Regions from separate parts of the Micromonospora sp. NPDC000668 genome, predicted to be linked through region 3. Evidence: predicted binding sites of a transcription regulator. Region 3 holds the regulator's gene; each other region holds the start of a gene.

What was found. The regulator HrcA, encoded in region 3, represses chaperone genes, less so after heat shock. The targets are predictions, from matches to a motif close to GGTTNGCACNCTCNNNNNGAGNGTGCNAACC.
Region 1: groL (chaperonin GroEL) is a predicted target of HrcA. The motif match lies at 5,306-5,336, and genes of this name have one in related genera.
Region 2: groES (co-chaperone GroES) is a predicted target of HrcA. The motif match lies at 4,709-4,739, and genes of this name have one in related genera.

The regions. Positions count from the first base shown of each region.
Region 1 covers NZ_JBIAYP010000003.1:859,333-868,918, forward strand. The annotation lists gene ACFY29_RS20285 (S8 family serine peptidase) at 1-2,103, shown strand, start outside; gene ACFY29_RS20290 (GNAT family N-acetyltransferase) at 2,174-3,109, shown strand; gene ACFY29_RS20295 (hypothetical protein) at 3,196-3,432, shown strand; gene groL (chaperonin GroEL) at 3,489-5,111, opposite strand; gene ACFY29_RS20305 (hypothetical protein) at 5,384-6,571, opposite strand; gene ACFY29_RS20310 (cold-shock protein) at 6,668-6,871, opposite strand; gene ACFY29_RS20315 (GNAT family N-acetyltransferase) at 7,188-7,718, shown strand; gene paaN (phenylacetic acid degradation protein PaaN) at 7,896-9,569, opposite strand.
Region 2 covers NZ_JBIAYP010000003.1:517,599-527,184, forward strand. The annotation lists gene ACFY29_RS18590 (WhiB family transcriptional regulator) at 196-579, shown strand; gene ACFY29_RS18595 (molybdopterin-dependent oxidoreductase) at 745-2,424, opposite strand; gene groL (chaperonin GroEL) at 2,549-4,189, opposite strand; gene groES (co-chaperone GroES) at 4,260-4,574, opposite strand; gene ACFY29_RS18610 (Scr1 family TA system antitoxin-like transcriptional regulator) at 4,910-5,710, shown strand; gene ACFY29_RS18615 (DUF397 domain-containing protein) at 5,701-5,889, shown strand; gene ACFY29_RS18620 (methyltransferase domain-containing protein) at 5,933-7,135, shown strand; gene ybaK (Cys-tRNA(Pro) deacylase) at 7,146-7,625, shown strand; gene ACFY29_RS18630 (substrate-binding domain-containing protein) at 7,818-8,915, shown strand; gene ACFY29_RS18635 (ATP-binding cassette domain-containing protein) at 9,023-9,586, shown strand, end outside.
Region 3 covers NZ_JBIAYP010000001.1:1,938,744-1,948,329, forward strand. The annotation lists gene ACFY29_RS09015 (16S rRNA (uracil(1498)-N(3))-methyltransferase) at 1-140, opposite strand, end outside; gene dnaJ (molecular chaperone DnaJ) at 164-1,312, opposite strand; gene hrcA (heat-inducible transcriptional repressor HrcA) at 1,386-2,408, opposite strand; gene ACFY29_RS09030 (DUF4870 domain-containing protein) at 2,609-3,241, shown strand; gene hemW (radical SAM family heme chaperone HemW) at 3,308-4,531, opposite strand; gene ACFY29_RS09040 (enoyl-CoA hydratase-related protein) at 4,551-5,336, shown strand; gene ACFY29_RS09045 (hypothetical protein) at 5,469-6,323, shown strand; gene ACFY29_RS09050 (phytanoyl-CoA dioxygenase family protein) at 6,545-7,447, shown strand; gene ACFY29_RS09055 (helix-turn-helix transcriptional regulator) at 7,538-7,804, opposite strand; gene map (type I methionyl aminopeptidase) at 7,907-8,725, shown strand; gene ACFY29_RS09065 (MOSC domain-containing protein) at 8,832-9,473, opposite strand.

The DNA of each region.
Region 1 (9,586 bases), on a different contig from region 3:
AGCGCCGCGCCCGGCGACATCGCCAGTGCCCCCGAGCCGACTGGAAGCGCCGCGCTGGCGGACATCATCGGCGGCTCGGCCGGACCCGGGCGGAGGCCGGCCCGGCCCGGTCCGGTGCCGCTGCTCGCGGTCGCCGCCGGGCTGGCGCTGCTGCTGCCGTGGGCGTGGCTGGGCGCGCTCGGCGGCCTGCTGGAGACCGCGCTCGCCCTGCTGGCGGCGGCCGCACTCGGCGCGCTGGCCGCGACGCTGCTGGACGCCGCCTTCTGGTCCCGGTTCGCGATCGGCCGGCCTCCCCGGCCGGCCCGGTTGGTCCTGGTCGGCGGCCTGGTCGCCGGGGTGACGCTGCTGCTGCTCGCGGCCGGCACCGGCCAGTCCGGCGCGCAGCTACCCGCGCTGCTGACCCTGCCGCCGGTGGGCTTCGCGCTGGCCGCCCTGTGGGCCGCGACCTGGCGTCCGGCCGCCGACGGGACGGCAGACGCCGGGGAACCGACGGCGGACGCCGGGCGCGCTGGTCGGGCGGCGACCGGCTGGCTGGTGGGCCTGACCGCGCTCGGCCCGCTGGCCTTCACCGACCCGGAAGAGATCAGCGTGCTGTTGGCCGGCACCCGCGACGTGCCGTTCTGGGTAGCGGCCGCCGCCGGTGTCGGGCTCGCCGTCGCGGTCCTGGTCGCCATCGGGTACGCGCTGCTGCTGGCCCGGCCGGCCGCCCGCACGCCGAGCCGGCGGATGGCCGCGCTGACCGCAGTGGTGCTGCTGGTCACGGCCGTCGTCGTCGACGTCGGGCCCGGGCAGCCCGGCCTGTACGGCGAACGGCTGCTGGTGGTGCTGCGCGAGCAGGCCGACCTGACCGGCGTGCCGGCCGGTGTGCCGGGCCGGGCGGGGCGGGACGCCCGGGCGGCGGAGGTGTACCGGCGACTGGTGACCACCGCCGACCGGAGCCAGGCCGACCTCCGTCGGGAGCTGACCCGGCTGCGGCTCAACCCGGTGTCGTACTACCTGGTGAACGCGGTCGAGGTGGACGGCGGTCCGGCGGTGCGGGCCTGGCTCGAGCGCCGACCGGGGGTGGCCCGGGTGCTGGTCAGCCAGCGACTGCGGCCACTGCCGGCCCCGGCCGGGCAGAGCCGGGGCACCGCCCCCGCGCCGACCGGTCCGGAATGGAACATCCGCCAACTCGGCGCCGACCGGGTCTGGTCGCAGCTCGGGGTGACCGGCGCGGGCATCGTGGTGGGCAGCTCGGACTCCGGGGTGGACGGCACCCATCCGGCGCTGCGGGCCGGGTTCCGGGGCGGGGACGACTCCTGGTTCGACCCGTGGGACGGCACCCGGACCCCGACCGACCAGGGCGGGCACGGCACCCACACGGTGGGTAGCGCGGTCGGGCGGGGCGGCATCGGGGTGGCGCCGGACGCGCAGTGGGTGGGCTGCGTCAACCTGGACCGCAACCTGGGCAGCCCGGGGCACTACCTGGACTGCCTTCAGTTCATGCTGGCGCCCTTCCCGGCCGGCGGTGACCCGTTCACCGACGGCCGGCCGGAGCGCGCCCCGCAGGTGCTGACCAACTCGTGGGGCTGCCCACCGATCGAGGGCTGCGACCCGGGTGTGCTGCGACCGGCCACCGCCGCGCTGGATGCCGCCGGGATCTTCGTCGTCGCGGCGGCCGGCAACACCGGCCCATGGTGCGAGTCGATCGCCGACCCGCCCGCGCCGTACCCGGACGTGTTGACCGTGGGCGCGGTGGACGCGCAGCGACGGGTTGCCGAGTTCTCCTCGCGGGGGCCGGTACCGGGCGGCCCCCGCAAGCCGGACGTGCTGGCGCCGGGCGTGGACGTGGTGTCGGCCATGCCGGGCGGCGGGTACGCCGCGCTCGACGGCACCTCGATGGCTACCCCGCAGGTGGCCGGGGTGGTGGCGCTGATGTGGTCGGCGAACCCGGCGCTGGTCGGCGACCTGGCCCGGACCCGGCAGATCCTGCGGGACACCGCCACGCCGGCCGTGCCGACCTACCGCTCCCGCAACACGGCGGACGCCTGCGGCGGCCCGGCGAACGTCACCGGGGCCGGCCAGGTCGACGCCTACGCCGCCGTCCGAGCCGCCCGGCCCTGAGCCTGCGGTTGTCCTCATCGAGACGATGGCGGGAGTCGAAACCGGTACTCGGTGATCTAGGGTCGCGACCATGGACGCCGAGATCACCATCACCGAGCTGACCGTCGACCTGACCCCCGCCGTGGTGCGGCTCTGCGAGCAGGCGCTCGACCTGCCGGAGGACGCCACCGAGGCGGGGCCCGTGGTGGACGCGCTCTGGCCCCGGGCCGCCGCCGACCGGCTGGTGGTCGGGCTGGGCGCGTACCGGGGTGGGGACCTGGTCGGGGTGCTGCTCTGCTCGGTGTCTTCGGCCGACCCGGGCCTCGGGCACGTCGACCTGGTCGCGGTGCTTCCGGAGCAGCGTCGCCGGGGTGTCGGCCGGGCGCTGCTGGAGCGGGCCGAGCAGGTGCTCGCCGAGCGCGGGGCGACCGAGGTGCTGCTGGCCGGGAACCCGCCGTACTACGCCTGGCCGGGCATCGACGTGCGCTACACGCCGGCGGTCTGCACCGCCCTGGCACTGGGTTACCGGCAGGATCGGACCGCCTGGAACATGACCGCCGATCTGTCGTACGACGAGTCGCCGGCGCTGCGGTCCACCGAGGCGGCGGAGCGGCGGCTGGCCGGGCAGGGCATCACGGTACGTCGGGCCGAGCCGGCGGACCTACCGGCGCTGGCCGCGTTCGCCCGGTCCACCTTCGGTGGCGCGTGGGACGGGGAGCTGGCCGGGTCGGTGGGTCGCGAGGGCGCCGGTTGCCACCTGGCGGAGCGGGCTGGCGAGCTGCTCGGCTTCGCCGCCTACGGTTCGTCCCGACCGAGCTGGTTCGGGCCGATGGGCACCGCGCCGGCCGCCGAGGGTTCGGGCATCGGCGGGGTGCTGCTGCGGCGCTGCCTACGCGACCAACAGTCGGCGGGGCTGGACCGGGCGCAGATCGGTTGGGTCGGGCCGGTGCCGTTCTATTCGGGCAGCGCGGGCGCCCGGATCGAGCGGGTCTTCTTCCTGTACCGACGGACGCTCAACGGCAAATAACGGGCGAATAGGATATAGACCCAGATAGTCCCATTCGCCCGCGTCGGGCATCGACGCCCCCTACCGTTTCGGTAGAGGAGGCAGCCATGACCACGGATGACGACCAGACCGAGGACGGCCCGCCCGTCACCTGGAAACCGGTCGGCGAACTCCCCGGCCAACTGCCGTTCGACCGGCTCGACTACGGCGACGCCGAGCAGTTGGCCGAGATGGCAGAACCGGTGATCGAGGAGCCGCAGGAGATGGTGGACGCACCCATCCAACTGCCTCCGCCGTACGACCGGGCGCAGAAGCGGCGCAACCAGCGCCCCCTGCCCACCTGACGACGAACGGGGCGGACCGCGTCAGCGGCCCGCCCCGTTCGGTGTCGGAACTGGACTCAGAAGTCCATGTCCCCGCCACCCGGGCCAGCCGGGGCAGCCGGGGTCTTCTCCGGCTTGTCCGCGACAACAGCCTCGGTGGTGAGGAAGAGCGCCGCGATGGAGGCGGCGTTCTGCAGCGCCGAACGAGTCACCTTGGCCGGGTCGATGATGCCCGCGGCCAGCAGGTCCACGTACTCGCCGTTGGCGGCGTTGAGGCCGTGACCCGCTTCGAGGTTACGGACCTTCTCCACCACAACGCCGCCCTCGAGGCCGGCGTTGACGGCGATCTGCCGCAGCGGGGCGTCCAGCGCGACCTTGACGATGTTGGCACCGGTCGCCTCGTCGCCGACCAGGTCCAGCTTGTCAAAGGCGGTCTTGCCGGCCTGCACCAGCGCGACGCCACCACCCGGGACGATGCCCTCTTCGACGGCGGCCTTCGCGTTGCGAACGGCGTCCTCGATGCGGTGCTTGCGCTCCTTGAGCTCGACCTCGGTGGCCGCGCCGACCTTGATCACCGCAACGCCGCCGGCCAGCTTGGCCAGCCGCTCCTGCAGCTTCTCCCGGTCGTAGTCGGAGTCGCTCTTGTCGATCTCGGCCCGGATCTGGTTGACCCGGCCCTGGATCTGCTCGGCGTCGCCGGCACCATCGACGATGGTGGTCTCGTCCTTGGTCACCACGACCTTGCGGGCGCGGCCCAGCATGTCGAGGGCGACGGCGTCCAGCTTGAGGCCGACCTCCTCGCTGATGACCTGGCCACCGGTGAGGATGGCGATGTCGGCGAGCATGGCCTTGCGGCGGTCACCGAAGCCCGGCGCCTTGACGGCGACGGACTTGAAGGTGCCCCGGACCTTGTTGACGACCAGGGTGGCCAGGGCCTCGCCCTCGATGTCCTCGGAGATGATCAGCAGCGGCTTGCCCGACTGCATGACCTTCTCCAGGATCGGGAGCAGGTCCTTGACCGACGAGATCTTGCTGTTGACGATCAGGAGGTAGGGGTCGTCGAAGACGGCCTCCATGCGCTCCGGGTCGGTCATGAAGTAGGCCGAGATGTAGCCCTTGTCGAAGCGCATACCCTCGGTGAGCTCAAGCTCCAGGCCGAAGGTGTTGCTCTCCTCGACGGTGATGACGCCTTCCTTGCCGACCTTGTCCATCGCCTCGGCGATGATCTCGCCGACGGTGCTGTCGCCAGCAGAGATGGAGGCGGTGGAGGCGATCTGCTCCTTGGTCTCGACGTCCTTGGCGAGCTTGGACAGCTCCTCCGAGACGCTCGCGACCGCGGCCTCGATGCCCCGCTTCAGGGCCATCGGGTTGGCGCCAGCGGCCACGTTGCGCAGGCCCTCACGAACCAGGGCCTGGGCCAGGACGGTCGCCGTCGTCGTGCCGTCACCGGCAACGTCGTCGGTCTTCTTGGCGACCTCCTTGACCAGCTCAGCGCCGATCTTCTCGTACGGGTCCTCGAGCTCGATCTCCTTGGCGATGCTCACACCATCGTTGGTGATGGTGGGGGCACCCCACTTCTTCTCGAGCACGACGTTGCGGCCCTTGGGGCCGAGGGTCACCTTTACGGCGTCAGCGAGCTGGTTCATGCCTCGCTCGAGGCCGCGGCGCGCCTCTTCGTCGAACGCGATCATCTTGGCCATACGGCGTTGTCCTCCTGGACACTCACGGGCCACCCGAGATGTGTGCCTCGAATGGGCCGCCTGGTGTACGCACCTTGGGACGTCGCCACCTGGCGACGACGACGTCCTTCGGCCGGGCCGGATAGCCCGCGACGACCGGCCATGTGCCGCCCCGGCGTCTCCACGCCGGTGCAACCTGGCCCCACCGTCCCGACCATTGGCACTCGCGGTATGCGAGTGCCAATACCTTGTTTAGCACTCTCCCCTGCCGAGTGCAAGCACGACTGCCGCTGTCAGCCGAGTTCCGCGGCCAGCCCGGCGCTGTTCACCGGCCCCTCATGAGCCCGCTGCTCGACGTACGTCACCAGCAGCCCCACCATCTGCGCCAGATAGGCGGGGAGGGCCAGCACCGCTCCGAGGGCGAGGACCAGCACCACGCCGATCGCGGAACCTGGAGCGGCGAGCGGATCGACTCCAAACGGGGCGGTGCCGACCCCCTCCAGCACGCTCGCGACGAAGGTGCCGACAATCACCACCGCCCCCACCAGCGCCACCCGCCCCAGCAGCAGCCCCAACCGGTCGTGGAACATCCTGAACGACCGGCCGATCGGGTTGTGCCGCTCGAAGAGATAGACCGGCCCGGCCATGCTAAGCGCGAAGGTGAGGTAGATGCCGGGCAGGACGCAGAAGCAGATGCCCAGGCCGACGATCAGGCTGATCGCCAGCGTCCACCCCCAGAGCCCGAGCGCCCGGCGCAGGCCGTAGCGCAGCGCCTCACCCAAACTCACCGGCCCACCGGCCGCCTGACGGGTGATCACCCAACTGCCGGCGGCCCAGCCCACGGACTGCACCAACCCGATCAGCACGCTGCCGACGATGATCACCAGGAACAAGGACGCCAGGTCGGTGAAGAAGTTGTCGGGCAGCGAGGTCGACTCGTCGACGGCGTTCGTGTCCCACTCCGCGGTCGGATCCAGCCCGAGCGAGAGCACCGACAGCACCGCCGCCGGCAGCACCTGGGTGAGCAGCAGGATGGGCAGCAGCAACCGCCAACCGCGCTGGAGCGCACCCAGGCACCGGTTGAACCAACCGCCCAGCCCGGCGCCGGGCGGCGTGACCAGCCGGTCGGACGGGTCGATGCCGGGCGGGTACCACCCGGCGGCCGGTGGCCCGGGATACCAGTGCTGCCCGCCGTACGGCCCGGAGCCGATCGGGTAGCCGCCGGTGGGCGGGAACACCCAGCCCTGCGGCGGCGCGCCCGGTGGCGGCCCCCAAGCAGGCACGGTCGGATCCCAGCCGGGCGGACTGCCCGGCGGCGGGCCTCCAGCCGAAGCGGGCAGCGCGGTCGGATCCCAGCCGGGCGGGGTGCCCCCGGGCGGGAGCCCAGCGGCACCGGGCGCGGTCGGGTCACCACCGGGCGGCGGACCGGACGGGTCGGGCTGACCCGGTGGTGGGGCGGCCGGGGGCGGCTGGTCGGACATGAACCCTCCTCAGCAACGGCTGGAACGGTTCACGATCCTCCAGGGTCCAGCCGCGCGGCGCAGCCCCGGGCCGGCGGCCTTACTGGCGGTGCCCGCTCAGGCGACGACGCGCACCCGCTCCGCCTGCGGACCCTTCTGGCCCTGGGCGATCTCGAACTCCACCCGCTGACCGTCGTCCAGCGCCTTGTAGCCGTCCATCTCGATCGCGGAGAAGTGGACGAACACGTCCTGACCGCCGTCGACGGCGATGAAGCCGTAACCCTTTTCGGCGTTGAACCACTTCACGGTGCCCTGTGCCACGGTGCACTTCCTCACTCTGCGCGGCGTGCCATGCCCCTAGCGCGCGGCACGGGCCGGCGCCGTCGGACCACCGCCTCGGCGATCGATGACTACCGCTGAAACAGGTGACCGAAATCGCACGCTACACGAGGAGTGACGGCCGCGCACGACCACAAATCGGGCGCATCGGCGCCGTTTCCGACAGCACGAAGTCGGCCTCGTTTTCGATCAACCCGATCCACGCTCATGACTACCACGGCGCGGGCAGCCCGCCGGCCGTCCGGCGGCGATCGAGCACGCCGAAACCGTCGTCCACCCCTGTGATAGGCATGCGGGCATGACCACCGATCCGGGCGGAGTCGCCCTCCGGCAGGCGAAGGTCCGTCGGGTCCGGCCGGAGGACGCCGCCCGGATGCGGGCGCTGCGCCTGGAGATGCTCGCCGACGCACCGCTGGCCTTCCTGGAGACCGTGGCCGAGGCCGCGGCCCGCTCCCACACCGAGTACGCCGCCCGGGTCGCGTCCACCGCGACCGGGTCCGGTACCGCGCAGTTCATCGCCGACCCGGGAGGCCGGCTGGTCGGGCATGCCGGGGGCACGGCCGCGCCGTACGAGGCGGGGTTGACCGTGATCTACGCCGTCTACGTCACGCCGGCCTGGCGGGGCATGGGGCTACTCGGTGAGCTGGTCGACGAGGTGGCCGCCTGGTCGCGCGCCTGTGGCCGGCCGGAGTTGCTGCTGGAGGTGGTGGTCGGCAACAACCGCGCCTACCGGGCCTACCAGCGGCTCGGCTTCACCGACACCGGCGTACGCGTCCCGCACCCGACCATCCCCGCGCTGACCGAACTCCAAATGCGACGCCCAGCCTGAACCCCAAGAACCCTCCCAAGGCAGAACCCCGGTGATGTTTCCAAGAGCCGGCTGCGTCGCGCCTAGCGTGCGCCGAGAGGGTTTCCGGGGCAGCCCGCCCCGCGCAGGGATCAAGCCTGACCGCCCGGAGCGGGGTGGGCTGCCCCGGAAACCCCAACAGCAACCAAAGACCAACGATCAGACAGGCCGCCGCGACTGCACGATCCGGAACCGATTCGCCACGTACGCGCCGTCGGTCAGCGCCGAGTTGGCCGCCGCGTTGGCGCCGCTGCCGTGGAAGTCGGAGAAGGCCGCCGACTGGTTCACGAAGACCCCGCCGGTGAGGTTGCAGGACAGGTGCACCCCGACCTCCACCGCCACCGCCTCGGTCGCGTCCAGCACCGCCTCGTCCGTGGAGTAGACCCCCGCGGTGAGCGCGCCCTTCTCGCCGACCGTCCGGTGTAGCAGTTCCAGGCTGTGCGCGGTGGAGTCGGTGGCGATGGCGAACGAGATCGGCCCGAACCACTCCCGGCCGTAGGTCTCCGCGTCGTCCGCGCCCAGCTTCACGATGGTCGGGGTACGCACCACCGCGTCGGCGTACGACGGGTGCGTGACGGCCCGCGACTCCAGCACCGGCTCGCCGACCTTGGTCACCTCGGCCAGCCGCTCCAGCACCCCGTCGTTGACGATGGCACCGGTCAGCTCCACACCCCGGGCCGGGTCGGCGGTCAGCTTGCCGACCGCCGCGGCGATCCCGCCGGCCACCTCGTCGAAGCTCTTGTGCCCCTGGTCGGTCTCGATGCCACCGGCCGGGATGAGGAAGTTCTGCGAGGTGGTGCACATCTGGCCGCTGTACAGGGTCAGCGTGAAACCGAGGTTGCGGCACATGCCGGCGAAGTCGTCGGTGGAGTCGATCACCACCGTGTTCAGCCCGGCCTTCTCGGTGTAGACCGCCGCCTGCCGGGCGTGCGTCTCCAGCCAGTCGCCGTACTCGGTGGAGCCGGTGAAGTCGACGATCTTCACGGCCCGGTGCAGGGCCAGGTCGCTGGCGAGCTTCTCGCCGGGCGTCTCGGCGGCCAGCGTGATCAGGTTCGGGTCGAAGCCGGCCTCGGCGAGCACCTCCCGGGCGTACTTCACGGTGATGGCCAGCGGCAGCACCGCGCGCGGGTGCGGCTTGACGATCACCGGGTTACCGGTGACCAGCGAGGCGAACAGCCCCGGGTACGAGTTCCAGGTCGGGAAGGTGTTGCAGCCGATCACCAGCGCCACCCCGCGGGGCACCACGTGGAACGTCTTGGTCATCCGCAGCGGGTCACCCTTGCCGGCGGACTTCTCCCACCCGGCCGTCGCCGGGTGCCGGGTCATCTCGGCGTACGCGTACGCCAGCGCTTCCAGCGCCCGGTCCAGCGCGTGCGCGCCGCCCGCCTGGAAGGCCATCACGAACGCCTGGCCGCTGGTGAACTGCACCGCGTTGGCCAGCTCGAAGATGTTCTTGTGCAGCCGGTCGAGGATCTCCAGGCAGACGCCCACCCGGGCCTGCGGGCCGGCGTCGCGCCACGCCGGCAGCGCGGCGGTGGCGGCGGCGACCAACTGGTCCACACCTGCGTGCGGGTAGCGCACCGCCAGCTCCACCCCGAACGGGCTCGCCTCGGTGGCGACCCGGTCGCCGGTGCCCGGCTGGTCGAGGGGGAAGTCGCCACCCAGGTACGCCTCGAAGGCGGCCTTGCCGTCGGCGGCGGCGGTCTCGCCGTACACCCGGGGGCTGGGGGACTCGGGATAGGCGGACCAGTAGCCCCGCTCCGTGATCGCGGTCAGCGCACGGTTGAGGGTGTCGGCGTGCCTGTCGTACAGGGGATGCGGGGTCTCCGTCATGCCCGCCATCATGCCTG
Region 2 (9,586 bases), on a different contig from region 3:
CCCGGCAATCCTCCGAACTTTTCCGACAGATGGGTCAAAAGCCGCAAGTTCTGGGGCGTTCTCGATCACAGAAGTGTGAGCCGGGGACAGCCCGGGTACCGAGAAATCCAGGCCGGAAACGGTGCGCCTGCGCGGCCCGCCGCCCGGAAGCCGGCCACAAGGATCTCGCGGTGCCGCGCGGGAGGAGGGGTGCTGATGTCGAACGTACGTAGACTGCCCGGACCCATCGTCGATCTCTGGGACTGGCAGCGTCTCGGTGCCTGCCGTGGGCGGGACAGCGCTCAGTTCTTCCACCCCGATGGCGAGCGGGGCTCCTCCCGGTTGCGTCGGGAGTCCTCCGCCAAGGCGGTCTGCCGTGCCTGCCCGGTCCGTGCCGAGTGCGCCGCGCATGCGCTGTCGGTCCGCGAGCCGTACGGCGTGTGGGGTGGCTTCAGCGAGTCGGAGCGGCTACGCCTGCTCGCCGTCGGCTGGGAGGACCTGGCGGACCGCCGGCAGGCCCGGGTCGACGTGACCCGACTGGAGGCCCGACTGGGCCACCCGCACAAGTCGACCGTCCCGGCCCAGCGCAACGTCGCCTGACCCGGCACTCCCCCGCGACACCGCGAACCGCGCCCCCACCCGCTGGGGGCGCGGTTTCCGCGTCTTCCGGGTCGGAGCGCACGGATCTTGGACAGTTTCCGTTAGCACGGAGCGGAAACTGTCCAAGATCTCCACGGGAAACCCCGCACCGCCGCCGCCCCGCGGTCAGCGGACGTTGACGGTGACCGTGTGCCAGCCGGTGGCGCCGTCCGGGACCACACCCTGCTCACGCTCGGTCTGGGTCTCCCCGGTCGCGTCGGTCGCCCGGACCTGGAGCCGGTGCTCGCCCGGCGTGGCGTCCCAGCGCCACGACCACTGCACCCAGGTGTCCACCGACACCGTCGGGGCCAGCTCCGCCTCCTGCCAGGGGCCGCCGTCGACGCGTACCTCGACCCGGCGGATGCCCCGGTGCTGCGCCCAGGCCACCCCGGCCACCGTCACCGGGCCGGCGGTCAGCCGGTTGCGCGAGCGCGGCGCGTCGATCCGCGACTGGGTCTTGATCGGCCCCTGGACGGACCAGCCCCGCGGCACCCAGTACGCGTCGAAGTCGGCGAACCGGGTCAGCTCCAGCTCGGTCACCCACTTGCACGCCGACACGTAGCCGTACAGGCCGGGCACCACCATGCGGACCGGGAAGCCGTGCTCGACCGGCAGCGGCTCCCCGTTCATGCCGATCGCCAGTAGCGCGTCCCGCCCGTCGCGCAGCGCGGCGGTGGGGGTGCCGCAGGTCCAGCCGTCGACCGACCGGCCGACGACCTGGTCTGCGTCCGCGTCCGGCTGGACCTCGTCCAGCAGTTCACGCAGGGGTACGCCGAGCCACCGGGCGTTGCCGATCAGGTCCCCGCCCACCTCGTTGGAGACGCAGGCCAGCGTGACGTACCGCTCGACCAACGGCCGGGCGAGCAGGTCGGCGTACGTGTAGGTGCGCTCGGTGCCGACCCGCCCATGGATCCGCAGCCGCCACGTCGCCGGGTCCACCTGCGGCACCACCAGCGCGGTGTCGATCCGGTAGAACCCGAAGTTCGGGGTGACGTACGGCGCGAGCTGGGCCAGCGAGAGGTCGGCGCCCGCCGGCAGGGCCGGTGCGGGGGCGACCGGCGCGGGCAGCCGGATCGCGTCCCGGGCCGCGGACACGCCGCGCCGCCCGGCCAGCCAGCGCCCGCCGAGTCCGGCCACCGTGGCCGTGCCCAGCAACACCCCGGCGCCGGTGAGGAATCTCCGCCGCGACTCCGGGTTGACCCCGTCGTCCGACGCCCGCCCAACGGGCACCGGCGGCGCGGCCGGCGTCACCGGGACCGGCAAGCCGTCCGAGCCCACCGAGCCCGGCAAGCCGTCCGAGCCCACCGAGCCCGCCGGCGCGGCCGGAGTGGGTGGAGTGGGTGGAGTGGGTGGGGACCAGGGCCACGGGTCCAGCTCCAGCGGACCGGCGATGAACATCCACAGCACCAGGGCGCCGAGGCCGCCGCCGACCAGCGACGGCAGCGCGTCGGCGGCGTCCGCGCCGGGACGGGTCAGCGCGGCGGCCACGCCGACGGCGGCGAACGCCGCGATGCCGGCCAGGCCGAGGGCCAACCGGCGCACCGCCAGCACTCCCAGCAGCGCGGCGAACGCTCCCAGCAGCAGCGCGGTGCCGACCAGGAGGGCGATCTTGTCGGCGGTGCCGAAGAGGTCGATGGCGAGCTGCTTCAGCGACTCCGGGACGGCGTCGACGACCACCCCGCCGACCGCGACCAACGGTGCCGACCGGGGCCCGGTCAGCACCGCCACCGGTTCCGCGATCCCGATCGCGACGGCGGCGGCGGTGACTCCGGCCAGCGCGGCGTACCGCCGCGACATGGTGCTCATCGGCCCAGTGTGCGCGGTCATCTCGCCCGGCCGCCAACCACGTCAGCGCTCGGTGCTGACCCCGGACGCGGACCGGGGCACACCGTCATACGACGGTGTGCCCCGGGAAGGTACCGCTACCGGGTCAGAAGCCCGGGCCGTGCTGGTGGCCGTGACCGTGGCCGTGCCCGCCGCCGGCGGCCGGCTCGGCCTGCTCCGGCTTCTCCACCACGAGGCTCTCCGTGGTGAGCAGCAGGCCGGCGATCGAGGCGGCGTTGGTGACCGCGTTGCGGGTCACCTTCACCGGGTCGATGATGCCGGCCTTGACCAGGTCGACGTACTCGCCGGTGGCGGCGTCGAGGCCGTGGCCCCACTCCTTGCCGGCAACCTTCTGGACCACGACGTAGCCGTCGTGGCCGGCGTTCTGCGCGATCCAGCGCAGCGGCTCGACCAGCGCCTTGCGCACGATCGAGACGCCGACCTTCTCCTCACCGGTGAAGCCCAGGTCGTCGTCGAGCACCGGAAGGATCTGCACCAGGGCGGCGCCGCCGCCGGGCACGGTGCCCTCCTCGACCGCAGCCTTGGTCGCCGCGATGGCGTCCTCGATGCGGTGCTTGCGCTCCTTCATCTCGACCTCGGTCGCCGCGCCCACCTTGATCACGGCGATGCCGCCGGAGAGCTTCGCCAGCCGCTCGGCCAGCTTCTCCCGGTCCCAGTCGGAGTCGGAGGCCTCGATCTCCTTGCGGATCTGGGCCACCCGGTCGGCAACGTCGGAGGACTGGCCGCCGCCGTCGACGATCGTGGTGTTCTCCTTGTCGACCACGACGCGCCGGGCGGTGCCGAGCACCTCCAGGCCGACCTGGTCGAGCTTGTAGCCCAGCTCCGGGGCGACCAGCTCGGCGCCGGTGGAGATCGCGATGTCCTGGAGCATGGCCTTGCGCCGGTCACCGAAGCCCGGGGCCTTCACGGCGCAGACCTTGAGGGTCTTGCGCAGCGAGTTGACCACCAGGGTGGAGAGCGCCTGGCCGTCCACGTCCTCGGCGATGATTAGCAGCGGCTTGCTGTTCTGCAGGACCTTCTCCAGCAGCGGCAGCAGCTCCTCGATCGCCGAGATCTTCTGGGTGGTGACCAGGATGTACGCGTCCTCAAGGACGGACTCCTGACCCTCCAGGTCGGTGACGAAGTTCGGCGAGATGAAGCCCTTGTCGAACTGGAGACCCTCGGTCACGTCCAGCTCGGTGGTGAGCGCGGAGCCCTCCTCGACGGTGATGACACCATCGCGGCCGACCCGCTCCATCGCCTCGGCGATCAGCTCGCCGATGGTGGAGTCCTGCGCGGAGATCGTCGCCACGTTCGCGATCGACTCCTTGCCGGTGACCTCGGCCGCCCGGCCGAGCAGCGCCTCGGAGATCTTGGTGGCCGCCGCGTCGATGCCCCGCTTGAGGCCGGCCGGGTTGGTCCCGGCGGTGACGTTGCGCAGGCCCTCGCGGACCATCGCCTGGGCCAGCACGGTCGCGGTGGTGGTCCCGTCGCCGGCGACGTCGTTGGTCTTGGTCGCCACCTCCTTGACCAGCTGCGCGCCGAGGTTCTCGTAGGGATTGGTGAGCTCGATCTCCTTGGCGATGGTCACACCATCGTTGGTGATCGTCGGCGCACCGAATTTCTTGTCCAGGACGACGTTGCGCCCGCGCGGGCCGAGGGTGACCTTGACCGCGTCAGCGAGGGCGTTGACACCGTGCTCCAGCAGGTGCCGGGCGTCGTCCGAGAAGCTAAGGATCTTCGCCATGAATGTCCCTTCGAAGCGCCGTTGCCCCGGCCCGGCGAGCCGGACCGGGGCAACGACACTGATCGGTTGCTTACTTCTCGATGACCGCGAGGACGTCGCGGGCGGAGAGCACCAGGTACTCCTCGCCGGCGTACTTGACCTCGGTGCCGCCGTACTTCGAGTAGAGGACGGTGTCGCCGACCTTGACGTCAACCGGAACTCGGTTGCCGTTGTCGTCGACGCGCCCCGGGCCGACAGCGAGGACAGTGCCCTCCTGCGGCTTCTCCTTGGCGGTGTCGGGGATCACGATGCCCGACGCCGTGGTGGTCTCAGCCTCGTTCGCCTGGACCACGATGCGGTCCTCGAGCGGCTTGATCGCAACCTTGGTCGCGGTAGTCACGGGCATACCCTCCTGGGGTACTGGTTTCGTTGCCGGTCGGCGAGGCCAACCAGCGTCAATCTGCCTCATGCCACCGGGCGGGGCCGTCGTCGCGGGTGCCGGTCCGCCTGGCGTTTCGCACCCGGGTCGTGAGACCCGGGAGCTGGCACCCTCAGGGTGAGAGTGCTAATCGCAGGTTATTCCGTGGCTAGCACTCCGTCAAGGAGAGTGCCAACGCACCCTCCGCCGTGTCGCCACAGTTCCGCCAGTCGTTACCGCAACACGCCGGGAGCAGCTCGCCGCACCGTGGCCACCTCCCTACCGTCGGTTGCCACCACCGGATGCCGACGAAGGGGAGCCGAGTGACCCGGATACCGACCCTGACGTTCCTGCACGAACAGCTACGCCGGGCACGCCAGGCGCGCGGGCTCAGCCAGGAGGAGCTGGGCAAGCTGGTCAACTACTCATCGTCGTACGTGAGTGCGGTCGAGACCGGGCAGAGCCCCGTCAAGCCGGACTACCTGGCCCGCATCGACTCAATCCTGGACACCGGCGGCCTCTTCGTCGGCATGCTGGAGCTGGTCCGCTTCCACGCCGCGCCCGACTGGTTCCGCCCGTGGGACGAGATCGAGCGGGAGGCGGCGGCGCTGCGCTGGTACGACCCGACGGTGATCCCCGGCCTGCTCCAGTCCGAGGGGTACGCGCGGGCGATGCTCGGTGTGCTCGGCGAGCTGACCGCCGAGGAGGTGGAGACGCGGGTGGTGGCCCGGCTCGCCCGGCAGTCGCTGCTGACCGCCGACCCGCGTCCGCAGCTCGTCGCGGTGCTGGAGGAGCACACGCTGCGCCGCCAACTCGGCGACCGGGAGACCATGCGCGACCAGCTCCAGCACCTGCTGGCCGTGGGCACCGCACCGAACGTGCAGGTCCGGGTCGTGCCGGCCGACGCCCCCTGGCACATCGGGCTCCATGGCCCGTTCATCCTGGCCCGACTTGAGAGCGGTGCCGAGCTGGCCCACCTGGACAACCAGCTCCGCGGGCAGACCGTGGACAGCCCGAACGACGTTGCCGCCCTGGAGCGGCGCTGGGAGACTGTGACCGGCGAGGCACTGCCATGCCGGCAGTCCGCCCGGCTGATCGAGGAAGTGGTGCAGACATGGACCTGACCCACGCCACCTGGCGCAAGGCCTCCCGCAGCAACGCCAACGGCGGTGCCTGCGTCGAGGTCGCCGACAACCTGCCCGGCGTGGTCGCCGTGCGCGACAGCAAGGACCCGACCGGGCCGGCGCTCACCTTCACCCCGGCGAGCTGGCGGGCCTTCGTCGCCGCCACGCCCACCGACTGACACCACCGTCCAGCCAGCCCGGCCGGCCCGGGACAATGACCGGGTGGATCTCGACCAGCTCGCTGCGCTGCGTACCCCCGAGGGGTCGGCCGCGCTCGCGGCGGCGGCCGGGCTGGCCGGCGGTGACCCGCTGGCCGCGGCGTCGGCCCTGCGCGCGACCGGCGTGCCGCCGGCACTGGCCTCGGCGGCACTGACCCAGGCCGAGCTGCGCCACCGGGCGGTCGGCAAGTTCGGCCCGGCCGCCGCCGGGATGTTCCTCACCCGCGCCGGGCTGGAGCAGGCCACCCGCCGGGTGGTCGCCGACCGCCGCGCCGCCCGGCTGCACGCGGCCGGCGTGCGCACCCTGGCCGACCTCGGGTGCGGGCTCGGTGCCGACGCGCTCGCCGCCGCCCGCGCCGGCATCCGGGTGTACGGGGTGGAGGCCGACCCGGTGACCGCCGCGATGGCCGCCGCCAACGCCGCCGCTGCGGGGCTGGCCGAGCTGTTCACGGTCGAGTGCGGCGACGCCACCACGTTCGACGTCTCCGGCGTCGATGGCGTCTTCTGCGACCCGGCCCGACGCCGCGCCGGCACCGGGCGACGGATCTTCGACCCGCGCGCCTACTCGCCGCCGTGGGACTTCGTCACCGGGCTGGCCGAGCGGGTGCCGCGCACCGTGGTGAAGGTCGCGCCGGGGTTGGACCACGCGCTCATCCCGACCGGCGCGGAGGCGGAGTGGGTCAGCGTGGACGGCGACCTGGTCGAGGCGGCGCTCTGGTGCGGTGAGCTGGCCGAGGTGCCCCGCCGCGCCACCCTGTACCGGCAGGAGGCGGGCGGTGACGGGGTCCGCTGCCACCAGCTCACCGGCTCGGGTGCCGCCGAGGCGTCGGTCGGGCCGCCACGCCGCTACCTGTACGACCCGGATCCGGCGGTGGTCCGCGCGCACCTCGTCGCCGAGCTGGCCGGCGAACTGGACGCCACCCTCGGCGACCCGAGCATCGCCTACCTCTACGCCGACCGCCCGACCCGCACCCCGTACGCGCGCTGCCTGGAGATCACCGATGTGCTGCCGTTCTCGTTGAAGCGGCTGCGGACGCTGCTGCGCGACCGCCGGGTGGGTCGGGTGGAGATCCTCAAGCGGGGTTCCGCGCTCACTCCGGAGCAGCTCCGGCGAGACCTGCGGCTGGCCGGTGACACGGCGGCGAGTCTGGTGCTCACCCGGGTCGCCGGGGCACCGACCGTGCTGATCTGCCGCCCGGTCGACTAGGTTCCAGAGTGTGGCGGGACAGGGCACTCCGGCGACAGCACTGCTGACCAAGCGCGGCATCGCGCACCGCACGCACCCGTACCGGGTGGCGCCGGACGCGCCGAACTACGGCGCGCTGGTGGCGGCGGCTCTCGGCGTACCGCCGGAGCGCGTGTTCAAGTCCCTTGTGACCGACGTCGACGGCGCGCTCACCGTGGCGGTCGTCCCGGTCACCGGCGAGCTGGACCTCAAGGCGCTCGCCGCGGCGGTCGGCGGCAAGCGGGCCGCGCTGGCCGACCGGACGGTCGCCGAGCGGGCCACCGGCTACGTACGGGGCGGAATCAGCCCGCTCGGGCAGCGCCGACGGCTGCCCACCGTGCTGGACGACTCTGCGCTGGACCTGCCGACGATCTACGTCTCCGCTGGCCGGCGCGGTCTTGAGCTTGAGTTGGCCGCCACGGATCTGGTGGCGCTGACCGAAGCCCGGACCGCTCCACTCCAGGCCCACTGACCGCTCGGTCCAGGGAGGCCGAGAGCGCCCACGTCCGCGCCAGATGATCACCGGGTGACGGCCGCGTTGCCGAACTGTTACCCCGACGAACGAAGTCCCCACCCCGGCAGTCTTGTGGACGCGGCGACAGCGCCATACGTTGCCGGGCACAACAAACACCACACTCCCCCACCCCCGGAAAGGACCCTGCACATGCGTAAGGGGCTCCTCACCTTCGCCACCGCGGGCCTGCTGGCCACCGGCGGCACGGCGGCCTGTGGCGACACGTTCGGCGGAGTCGACCAGGCTGGCTCCGCCAAGACCCCGAAGATCGGCGTGATCCTGCCGGACAGCAAGTCCTCGGCGCGCTGGGAGGGCGCCGACCGCAGGTTCCTGGAGGAGGCGTTCCAGCGCGCGGGGGTCAAGTACGACATCCAGAACGCCCAGGGTGACAAGAGTCAGTTCCAGACCATCGCCGAACAGATGATCACCAATGGCGTCACCACCCTGATGATCGTGAACCTGGACTCCGGCACCGGCAAGGCCGTACTCGACAAGGCGAGGTCACAGGGGGTCGCCACCATCGACTACGACCGGCTCACCGTGGGCGGCTCGGCGCTCTACTACGTCAGCTTCGACAACGAGGCCGTCGGCAAACTCCAGGGTGAGGGCCTGGTGAAGTGCCTGGCCGACAAGGGCGTGCGGAAGCCGGCCGTGTCCTACCTGAACGGTGCCCCGACCGACAACAACGCCAGTCAGTTGAAGAGCGGCTACAACTCGGTGCTCCAGCCGAAGTTCGACGCGGGCGAGTACACCCAGGGACCGATGGACGCGGTGCCGGACTGGGACAACGCCCAGGCCGCCACGATCTTCGAGCAGCAACTGACCCAGGCCGACGGCCGCATCGACGGGGTGATCGCCGCCAACGACGGCGTCGCCAACGCTGTCATCTCGGTACTGAAGAAGAACAAGCTCAACGGCAGGGTGCCGGTCACCGGCCAGGACGCTGACCCACAGGGCCTGCAGAACGTCCTCGCCGGCGACCAGTGCATGACGGTCTACAAAGCAATCAAGGAGGAGGCCGAGGCCGCGTCCGACCTCGCCGTCGCGGTGGCCCGGGGCAGGACCAAGGACACCGGGCAGACGGTCCGCGACCCGGAGACCGGCCGGGCCGTCCCCGCGGTCCTGCTGACCCCCCGGGCCGTCTACCGGGAGGACATCGCGGACGTCATCGCGGACGACTTCGTCACCCGGGACGAGGTCTGCTCCGGTGGATACGCCAAACTCTGCGCCGAAGCCGGCGTCCGCTGATCGGCGTCCAGGCGACTCCGCCGACCGGCACGGCAGCAGACCTCCGCGCCGGACGGTGCCCGCCGGGCGCGTCCCAGAGCATCCCCTCCATCCGAAGGAGACCCCCCGTGTCCGGGAGACCCCTGCTGGAACTCCGTGGGATCGACAAGAGCTTCGGTCCCGTCCAGGTGCTGCGCGACGTGGCCTTCTCGGCCCATCCGGGTGAGGTGACCGCGCTGGTCGGCGACAACGGCGCCGGCAAGTCGACCCTGGTCAAGTGCATCAGCGGTATCCACCCCACCGATGCCGGTGAGTTCCTCTTCAACGGCGAGCCGGTGACCATCAGCAGCCCCCGGGACGCCGCCGCGCTCGGCATCGAGATCGTCTACCAGGACCTCGCACTCTGCGAGAACCTCGACATCGTGCAGAACATGTTCCTCGGCCGGGAGAAACGCAACGGCATCGTGCTGGACGAGGCGACCATGGAGCAGATGGCCGCCGAGACGCTCGCCGGGCTCTCGGTCCGCAGCGTCACGTCGCTGCGCCAGCACGTCTCCAGCCTCTCCGGCGGGCAACGCCAGACCGTGGCCATCGCCAAGGCGGTGCTGTGGAACAACCGGCTGGTCATCCTCGACGAGCCGACCGCCGCCCTCGGCGTGGCGCAGACCGCCCAGGTCCTCGAACTGGTCCGC
Region 3 (9,586 bases):
CCGCCCCGGCCGTCGGCGAGCAGCAACTCCTCGCCGACCCGCAACCGCTGCACGGTGGCGGCGTGGTGCCCCTCGGGACCGTCGAGGGTCAACGCGTCGGCGGTGGGCAGGGACTCGACCAGGAACAGCGGCGCGGACACGATGATCAGGCTAGCCGCAGTGGTCAGGCGTGACCGTTGAACGCGTCGCGCATCCGGGAGAAGAAGCCGCCCTGCTTGGACAGCTCGGCGACCTCCTCGCCGCGGGTCTTGGCGAAGTCGCGCAGCATCCGCTCCTGGTCCGGGTCGAGCTTCGTCGGCGTTCGGACGTCCAGGTGCACGTAGAGGTCGCCCCGGCCGGTGCCGCGCAGGTGCGGCACGCCCCGGGCGCGCAGCCGCAGGGTGCTGGCCGGCTGGGTGCCGGCCTTGACGTCGACCGTCTCCTCGCTGTCCAGCGTCTTGATGGTCAGTCGGGTGCCCAGTGCCGCCGCGGTCATCGGCACGGTGACCCGGCAGTGCAGGTCGTCGCCCTTGCGGGAGTACACGTCGTGCGGCCGCTCGTGGATCTCCACGTAGAGGTCACCGGCGGTGCCGCCACCCGGGCCCACCTCGCCCTGCTGGGCCAGCCTGATCCGCATGCCGTCCTCGACACCGGCCGGGATCTTGACGGTCAGCGAGCGGCGGGTACGCACCCGGCCGTCGCCGGCGCAGGTGGGGCAGGGGTGCGGGATGGTGGTGCCGTAGCCCTGGCAGACGGTGCACGGCCGGGCGGAGACCACCTGGCCGAGGAAGGTGCGCTGCACCGACTGCACCTCGCCCCGACCGCCGCACGCCTCGCAGGTGGCCAGGTGGGTGCCGGCGGCCGTGCCGGCGCCGGAGCAGGTGGTGCAGAGCACCGCGGTGTCGACGGTGATCGGCGCCTCGACGCCGAACGCCGTCTCGTGCAGGTCCAGCTCCAGGCGCAGGATCGCGTCGGCGCCCGGCCGGGTCCGCGGACGCGGGCCACGGGCGCCACCCGCCGCGCCGCCGAAGAACGCGTCCATGATGTCCTGGAAACCGACGAACGGGCCGGCCCCGCCCGGACCGCCCGGACCGCCAGCGCCGCCGCCACCACCGGGGGCGAGCGGGTCGCCGCCCAGGTCGACGATCTGCCGCTTCCGGTCGTCCGAGAGGACCTCGTACGCGGCGTTGATGTCCTTGAACTTCTCCTGTGCCTCCGGGTCCGGATTGACGTCCGGGTGGAACTGGCGCGCCAGCTTGCGGTAGGCGCGCTTGATCTCGTCGTCGGAGGCTTCCCGGCTCACACCGAGAATGCCGTAGTAGTCCCTGGCCACTGCGTTCCGTGTCCTCATGTTCGTCTCGCGTTGCGCCGGTCGTCGGCCGGAGCCGGCCGTCGGCCCTGACTGGTCAGTTCTGGGCCAGCAGCTCGCCCACGTAGCGTGCCACGGCGCGCACCGTGGCGATGTTGCCGGGGTAGTCCATGCGGGTGGGCCCCAGCACCCCCAGGCCGCCCACGATGGTGGCGCCGGGGCCGTACCCGGTGCTGACCACCGAGGCGGCGCGCAGGTTGTCGAACTCGTTCTCGTCGCCGATCAGCACCCGGGTCGTGCTCGGCTCGGTCTCGCCGATGAGCTTGAGGAGCACGACCTCCTCCTCCAGCGCTTCGAGGATCGGGCGCAGAGAGCCCTGGAAGTCGAGCAGGCCGCCCCGGGTGAGGTTGGCGGTGCCGGCCAGCGCGATCCGCTCCTCGTGCCGCTCGACCAGCGTCTCCAGCAACACCGTGGCGAGGGTGGTCATCGTCGGACGCAGCTCGGTCGGCGCCTCTTCGACCAGCGTCTGCACCAGCGGCGGCGTATCGGACAGCCGGGCGCCGGCGAGCTTCTCGTTGACCAGCCGACGCAGGTCGGTGACGTCGTCGGCGGGCACCGGCCCGGGCAGCTCGACCAGCCGCTGCTCCACCCGACCGGTGTCGGCGATCATGACGAGCATCAGCCGGGTGGTGGAGATCGGCACCAGCTCCAGGTGCCGCACCGAGGATCGGGCCAGGCTCGGGTACTGCACGACGGCGACCTGCCGGGTCAGCTGGGCGAGCAGCCGCACGGTGCGGTGCACCACGTCGTCGAGGTCGACCGCACCGACCAGGAAACGCTCGATGGCCCGGCGCTCGGCCGGGCTGAGTGGCTTGACCCGGGACAGCCGGTCGACGAAGAGGCGGTAGCCGCGGTCGGTGGGCACCCGGCCGGCACTGGTGTGCGGCTGCCGGATGTAGCCCTCCTCCTCCAGCACGGCCATGTCGTTGCGGACCGTGGCCGGGGAGACGCCGAGCTGGTGCCGCTCGACCAGCGCCTTGCTGCCGACGGGCTCCTGGGTGGAGACGTAGTCCTCGACGATGGCGCGGAGCACGGCTAGCTTGCGGTCGTCGAGACCCATCCTCCGCACCTCCTGTCGCACGTCGGCCGCCGGCCACGGTGGGGCCGGCGGACCGTCCTGGCACTCGACTGTAACGAGTGCCAGTCTACGTCGGCGTACCCGCCGGCGCGATGATCAAGGTCGTCGCTGTCCGTTCAGCCGGGCCGACCCGGCGGTGTCGCTCTGGTGCGGCGTTGCCACGGGCCCTTACCGTGACATCCATGACTGAACCACCTCGCCCTCCCGGCGCGGGAGACCCCGGCGGATACCCGACGGACCCGACATCCCCGCCGCCCTCTCCGGGCGCCTCGGCCGAGCCACCCACCGCACCACTGTCCGGGGCACCCGGCCCGGGCGGCTATCCCCCGGCCGGTGGCTATCCGCCGCCCACTGGTGACCAACCGCCGTCGGGTGGCTACCCTCCGTCGGGCGGCTATCCGCCAGCCGGGGGCTACCCTCCTGGCGGCTATCCGCCCGGTGGCGCCTACGGCGGCCCCGGCGGCGGCTACGCCAACAACGAGGACAAGACCTGGGCGCTGGTCGCGCACTTCGGCGGCGCCGCCGGGATGATCATCAGCGGCGGCGTGCTCGGCTGGATCGGCCCGCTGGTGGCGATGCTGGCCCGGGGCAACCAGTCCCCGACGGTTCGGGCGCACGCGGTGGCGGCGCTCAACTTCCAGCTCATCTGGTCGATCGTCGGCCTGGTCGGCTGGGTGCTCTCCTGCATCGTGATCGGCTTCATTCCGGTCGCGGCGGCGATCATCCTCGGCGCCGTGTTCGGCATCATCGCCGGGATCAAGGCCAACGAGGGCCAGCTCTACCGCTACCCGCTCTCCGGCAGCTTCATCAAGTGATCCAGGCCGGCCGCTCCCCCGGCCGGTCCGGCACACCGTCGCGCCGACCGGGGGGCGGCGCGACGGTCAGGGCAGCAGGTCGCGGACCACGGCGTCGGCGAGCAGCCGGCCGCGCAGGGTGAGCACCGCCCGGCCGGCCGCGTACTCCGGGGCGGCCAGCAGGCCGCCGGCCAGCGCCCGCTCGGCGCCGGCCCGGCCGGTGGCGTCGAGCACCGCCAGCGGCAACCCGGTGGCGAGCCGCAGCCGGAGCATGACGTCCTCCATGTGCGCCTCGTCGACGGTGAGCACCTCCCGGGCCAGGCCGGGCGACGCGCCGGCGGCCAACCGCTGGGCGTACGCCGACGGGTGCTTGACGTTCCACCAGCGCACCCCGCCGACGTGGCTGTGCGCCCCGGGGCCGAGCCCCCACCAGTCCGCGCCGGTCCAGTAGAGCAGGTTGTGCCGGCACCGGGCCTCGTCGGTGCGGGCCCAGTTGGAGACCTCGTACCAGGACAGGCCGGCCGCGTCGAGGGCGGCCTCCGCAGCCAGGTAGCGGTCCGCGGCGACGTCGTCGCTGGGGTACGGCAGCTCACCGCGACGCATTCGGGCGGCCAGCCGGGTGCCGTCCTCCACGATCAGGGCGTACGCGCTGACGTGGTCCACCCCGGCGGCCACCACCTGGTCCAGCGAGGCGGCGAAGTCCTCGGCCCGCTCCCCCGGAGTGCCGTAGATCAGGTCCAGGTTGACGTGCTCGAACCCGGCGTCGCGCGCCTCCAGGGCGGCGGCGGTGGCCCGGCCGGCACTGTGCCTGCGGTCGAGGATCGCCAGCACCCCCGGGGAGGCGGACTGCATGCCGAGCGAGATCCGGGTGTAGCCGGCTGCCCGCAGCAGCTTCAGCGATTCCGGGGTGACCGACTCCGGGTTGGCCTCGGTGGTCACCTCGACGTCGGCGGCGAGCCCCCAGGTGCGGTCGATGCCGTCGAGGATGCGGGCCAGGTCGTCGGCGGGGAGCAGGGTGGGCGTGCCACCGCCCACGAAGACCGTGTCGACCCGCGGCGGTGGGCTGTCACCGAGCACCCGGGCGGCGAGCGCCAGCTCGGCCAGCACCGTGTCGGCGTACCCCTCACGGCTGGCACCGCCGCCCAGCTCGCTCGCCGTGTAGGTGTTGAAGTCGCAGTAGCCGCAGCGGCTGGCGCAGAAGGGCACGTGCACGTACACGCCGAAGCCGCGCTGGCCGACCGCGGCGGTGGCGGTGGCGGGCAGCGATCCGTCGACGGGGACGGTCTCACCATCTGGAAGGACGCCGGGCATGGCCACTAGTGTGCCCGGCATGACCTCTCCCGACGTCCTCGTGCGGGTCGCCACGGCCCGCGGGGTGACCACCCTCACCCTGGACAGCCCGCACAACCGCAACGCACTCTCCACAGCCCTGATGACCCAGCTGCTGGGTGGGCTGGCCGACGCGGTCGCCGACGAGGCGGTCCGGGTGATCGTGCTGGACCACACCGGCCCGGTCTTCTGCTCAGGTGCGGACCTGAAGGAGACCGCCTTGGCGTACGCCAGCGGGACGGTGCCGGCCGGGATGCTGGGCGAGGTGCTCGCCGCGCTCTGGGAGTGCCCCAAGCCGGTGCTGGCCCGGGTGGCGGGGCCGGCGCGGGCCGGCGGGTTGGGCCTGATCGCGGCCGCCGACCTCGCGGTCTGCGCCGACGAGGCGACGTTCGCCTTCACCGAGGTGCGGATCGGGGTGATCCCCGCGGTCATCTCGGCGACCGTGCTGCCCCGGCTGCACCCGCGCGCCGCCGCCGAGTTGTACCTGACCGGGGACACCTTCGACGGCCGGCGGGCCGCCGAGATCGGCCTGGTCACCGCCGCCGTCCCGGCGGACGGGCTGGACGCGGCGATACGTCGGTACTGCGACTCGCTGGTGCGCGGCGCGCCCGGCGCGCTGGCCGGCGCGAAGGACCTGCTGCGCCGGCCGGGCACCGCCGAGCTGCGCGGCGAACTGGCCCGACTGTCGGCGCTGTCGACCGGCTACTTCCTCGGCGACGAGGGACGCGAAGGGGTCACCGCGTTCCGGGAGAAGCGGGACGCCAGCTGGGTACCCGCCGCGGATTAGCCGGTTTGTCCTGCCGACGGCGGGGAACGTCACTCTGGCCTTCCCCGCTCCCCTCGGGCGTGAACCGGTCGGACGACCCGGACGACGCCATCGGGGACGTACGCTTGGCGGACTGTCGATCTGGGGGTGTGGGTGCGAACTCGTGCAGCCGTGGCGGGCGGGGTGGTTCTCATCCTCGTCGCCGTGATCGCAGTCTGGCTCGTCGTGCGGCAGGTCGGGGACCGTCTGCAGCTACCACTGGCGACCCGGAAATGCACGGTCCAAGCCGACGGCCGGGTCGCCCTGGACGCCGACCAGATGGCCAACGCGGCGACCATCGCGGCGATCGGCGCACAGCGCGGGATGCCGGAGCGGGCCGTGGTGGTCGCGCTGGCCACCGCGTACCAGGAGTCCGGGCTGCGCAACCTCGCCGATGGCGACCGTGACTCGGTCGGCCTGTTCCAGCAACGTCCGAGCCAGGGCTGGGGCACGCCGACACAGATCCGCGACCCGCGCTACGCGGCGAACCGGTTCTACGCGGCACTGAAGAAGGTGCGCGGCTGGGAGAAGATGCGGGTCACCGACGCCGCCCAGCGGGTGCAGCGCTCGGCGTTCCCCGAGGCGTACCAGAAGTGGGCCGACGACTCCGAGGTGCTCAGCCGGGCGCTACTGGGCGACGTCACCGGGGCGGTCGCCTGCACGGTGGGGCGTACCCCGGTGATGCACGGCGCGGCAGCGGCCGCCCAACTGACCCGCAACCTGGTGCTGGACTGGGGGTTGTCGGGCACGGACACGGCAGGCCAGACCGGGCTGGCGGTGACCGCGGGCGACCAGCGCGACGGCTGGCGGTACGCGCACTGGCTGGTCTCGCACGCCCAGGACCACGGGGTGAAGCGGGTCCGCTTCGGCGACCTGGAGTGGACCGCCCGGGACGGCACCTGGGGCCGGGTGACCGGTGAGCAGAGCGCGGCCGGTCAGGTGGTGGCCGAGGTGTTCGCCGAGGGGTGAGCGGCCCGGATCTCTTAACCGGCAGTCACCGCACAATCGGACAACAGCCAACAAACGCCGCTATTTATCGCGGAAACCTGACTCTACGGAGTGGCTCCGCTGCGCATGGTCCGGCTGAGGTCCATTCCTGTCATGCGCACTCCCCGCTGCCAAGGTGATCGCGTTACGATCGGCGGCCTGTGCCAGAAATGGTTTCACCTCATGGGGAGGGGTACGACGCGGTGTTCGATTACGGCGACCGGACCGGCTACGAACCGATCAGCGACACTGACCGCAAGGAGTTTCACGAGCAGGGCTTCCTCCTGCTGCGCAACGTCCTGACGGAGGACCACCGGGCGGCGCTGGAGGCGGCGGTCGACCGCGTCTACGCGGAGGAGCAGGCAAAGGGCACCACCAAGAAGGACGGCACCCTGCACCTGCTGGGCTTCCTGGAGCGCGACGAGCTCTTCGGTGAGCTGCTCACCCACCCGATCGCCTTCCCGTACATGTGGGGGCTGGCCGGCTGGAACATCTACACCCACCACAACCACCTGGACGTCACTCCGCCGGCCGCCGAGCCGGAGAAGCCGTACTGGGGTTGGCACCAGGACGGGTACCGGCAGAACTCCGACCCGGAGACGATGGACCCGAACCTGCCCCGGCCGATGTTCTCGCTGAAGGTCGCGTACGTGCTCTCCGACCTCTCCGAGACCGGTCGCGGCGCCACCAAGGTCATCCCGGGCAGCCACCTGTGGAACTCGCTGGACCGGCCCAAGGACCTCAGCGTGCACAACCCCGACCCGGAGGGCACGGTGGAGATCACCGCCAAGCCGGGCGACGCGTTCATCTTCGACCGCCGGCAGTGGCACTCCCGGTCGACGAACCTGTCGACCATCACCCGCAAGATGCTCTTCGTGGGCTACACCTACCGGTGGATCCGCCCGCTGGACGAGCTGCACCCGGACCTGAACGGCGAGTGGTACCGCAACCGCACGCCGGTGCAGCGCCAGCTGATCGGTGAGGGCACCCACACCGCCAACTACTGGGGCATCAACTGGGACGGGTACGTCGACGACGAGATCCCGCTGCGCAAGGAGCTCAAGGAGCGCGGCCTGCTGGACCGCAACATCCCCTGGCTTCGCTGAGTCGTTAGCCGAGAGCCCCTGACATCGCCGATGTCGGGGGCTCTTGCGCATCCGCCGCCCGGCCGGCCCTTCGGCGCGGCCGGCCCGCGGTTAGGACGCTTCGCGGAGGCGCAGGTCGGCCAGCCACACCTCGGCCAGGTCGCTGAGCGCGACGCCGAGGACCTCGCTGAGGCAGACCACCGTGCCGAACGCGGGTGCCGGGAGCCGGCCCACCTCGATCTTGCGCAGCGTCTCCGGTGAGATGCCGGCCGCCAAGGCCACCTCGACGGGGCTGCGACCACCTCGGGCGACCCGAAGCGCCGCCCCGAGACGTTGCCCCGCTGCGATCTGTTCAGGTGTGAGCGGTGGGCGAACCATGTCAGCAGGATAGATCCGCCTTCTCGGACCGGCAACGCCCACCGGCCTGCGCGCCGACCAGCGTGGTATAAATATACCGCTACGAAGAGGGAAGGGTTGATCGTGATCGAGCTTAAGTCCCCTGAGGAGATCGAACGGATGGCCGTGACCGGCCAGTTCGTCGGCGAGCTGCTGGCGGAGCTGCGGGAGGTCGCCGCCGTCGGGGTCAACCTGATGGACCTCGAGCACCACGCCCGTCGCCGGATCAAGGAGCGTGGCGCCGAGTCCTGCTACTGGGACTACACACCGTCGTTCGGTCGCGGCCCGTTCCGCAACGTCCTGTGCCTCTCGGTCAACGACGCCGTGCTGCACGGCCTGCCGCACAACTACGCCCTGCGCGACGGTGACCTGCTGAGCATCGACATGGCGGTCGGGATCGACGGCTGGGTCGCCGACTCCGCACTGTCCGCCGTCATCGGCACCCCCTCCCCGGATGACCTGAAGCTGATCGAGGCCACCGAGGCCGCGCTGGAGGCCGGGATCGACGCCGCACGGCTGGGCAATCAGCTCGGCGACATCTCCGCCGCCATCGGCGAGGTCGCCCGCCGCTACGGCTACCAGGTCAACGCCGAATTCGGCGGGCACGGCATCGGCCGCACCATGCACGAGGCCCCACACGTGGCCAACGACGGCCGCCCCGGCCGGGGCATGAAGCTCAAGCCCGGTCTGACGATCGCAATCGAGCCGTGGTTCTGCCACAGCACCGACAAGATCAAATATGACAAGGACGGGTGGACGATCCGGTCCGCGGACGGCTCGCGCACGGCCCACTCCGAGCACACCGTCGCGATCACCAAGGCCGGCCCTCAGGTGCTGACCCCCCGCCCCGGGCACGACACGAGGCAGGGCACCCGCAGCGGGCAGTCGGCCGCGACGTCCTGACGAGCGCCGCTTCGGGGCGTGCGCGGTCGGACGGAGCAAGGGTGAACCGCCCCGAGGGCAGCCAAGTGTCAGGCACGGCCGGCCCTCAGGCGCGGTCGGTGGTCGGTCAGGCGCGGCTGGCGAGGCGGCGGCGGGCCTTCTCCCTGATCGCCACCGGCAGGTCCTCCGCGTCGAGCAGCCGGGGCAGCAACTCCGGCTCCAGGCTGGTCGCCCGGAACACCTCGCCGATGGTCACCCCGTGCGCCGGCCGCTCCACGACCTCGATTGGGTCGCCGGCGCCCACCTCCCCCTCGCGCAGCACCCGCAGGTATGCCCCCGGGGTGGCACGCACGGTGAAGCGCCGGATCAGGTCGGGCATCCCCCAGAAGCCGGCGAACGTGGTGCAGGGGGTACGCGGCATGGTCACCTGGAGCACCGCCGTGCCGATCGCCCACTGCTCGCCGATCACCGCCCCGGTCACGTCGACCGCGTAGGTGGTGAGGTTCTCACCGAAGCCGCCGGGCCGGACGGCGCGGCCGATCTCCGCGGACCACCACGCGGCGTCCTCCTCGGCGTACGCGTAGACGGCCTTGTCCGGCCCGCCGTGGTGGGCGCGCTCGGCGATGAAGTCGCCGACCAGGCCACCGGCGAGCAGCGGCACCGGCCCGTCGACCGGTCGCTTGTCGATGCCGCTGCGACCGCTCGCGTCGCCGGCCCACTCCGCCTCGGTCACCACGCCGAGGTTCACCGCTGCCACCCTGCCCGTCATGACGGTCAGCCTAGTGGCGGCGCTGCGCCCGACGCGCCCGCCGATACCCGCACTCGACGCGGCGTGGCGGCCCAAACGGCCTGGGCCGCACGCGGTCCGGTCAGCCCCGACGT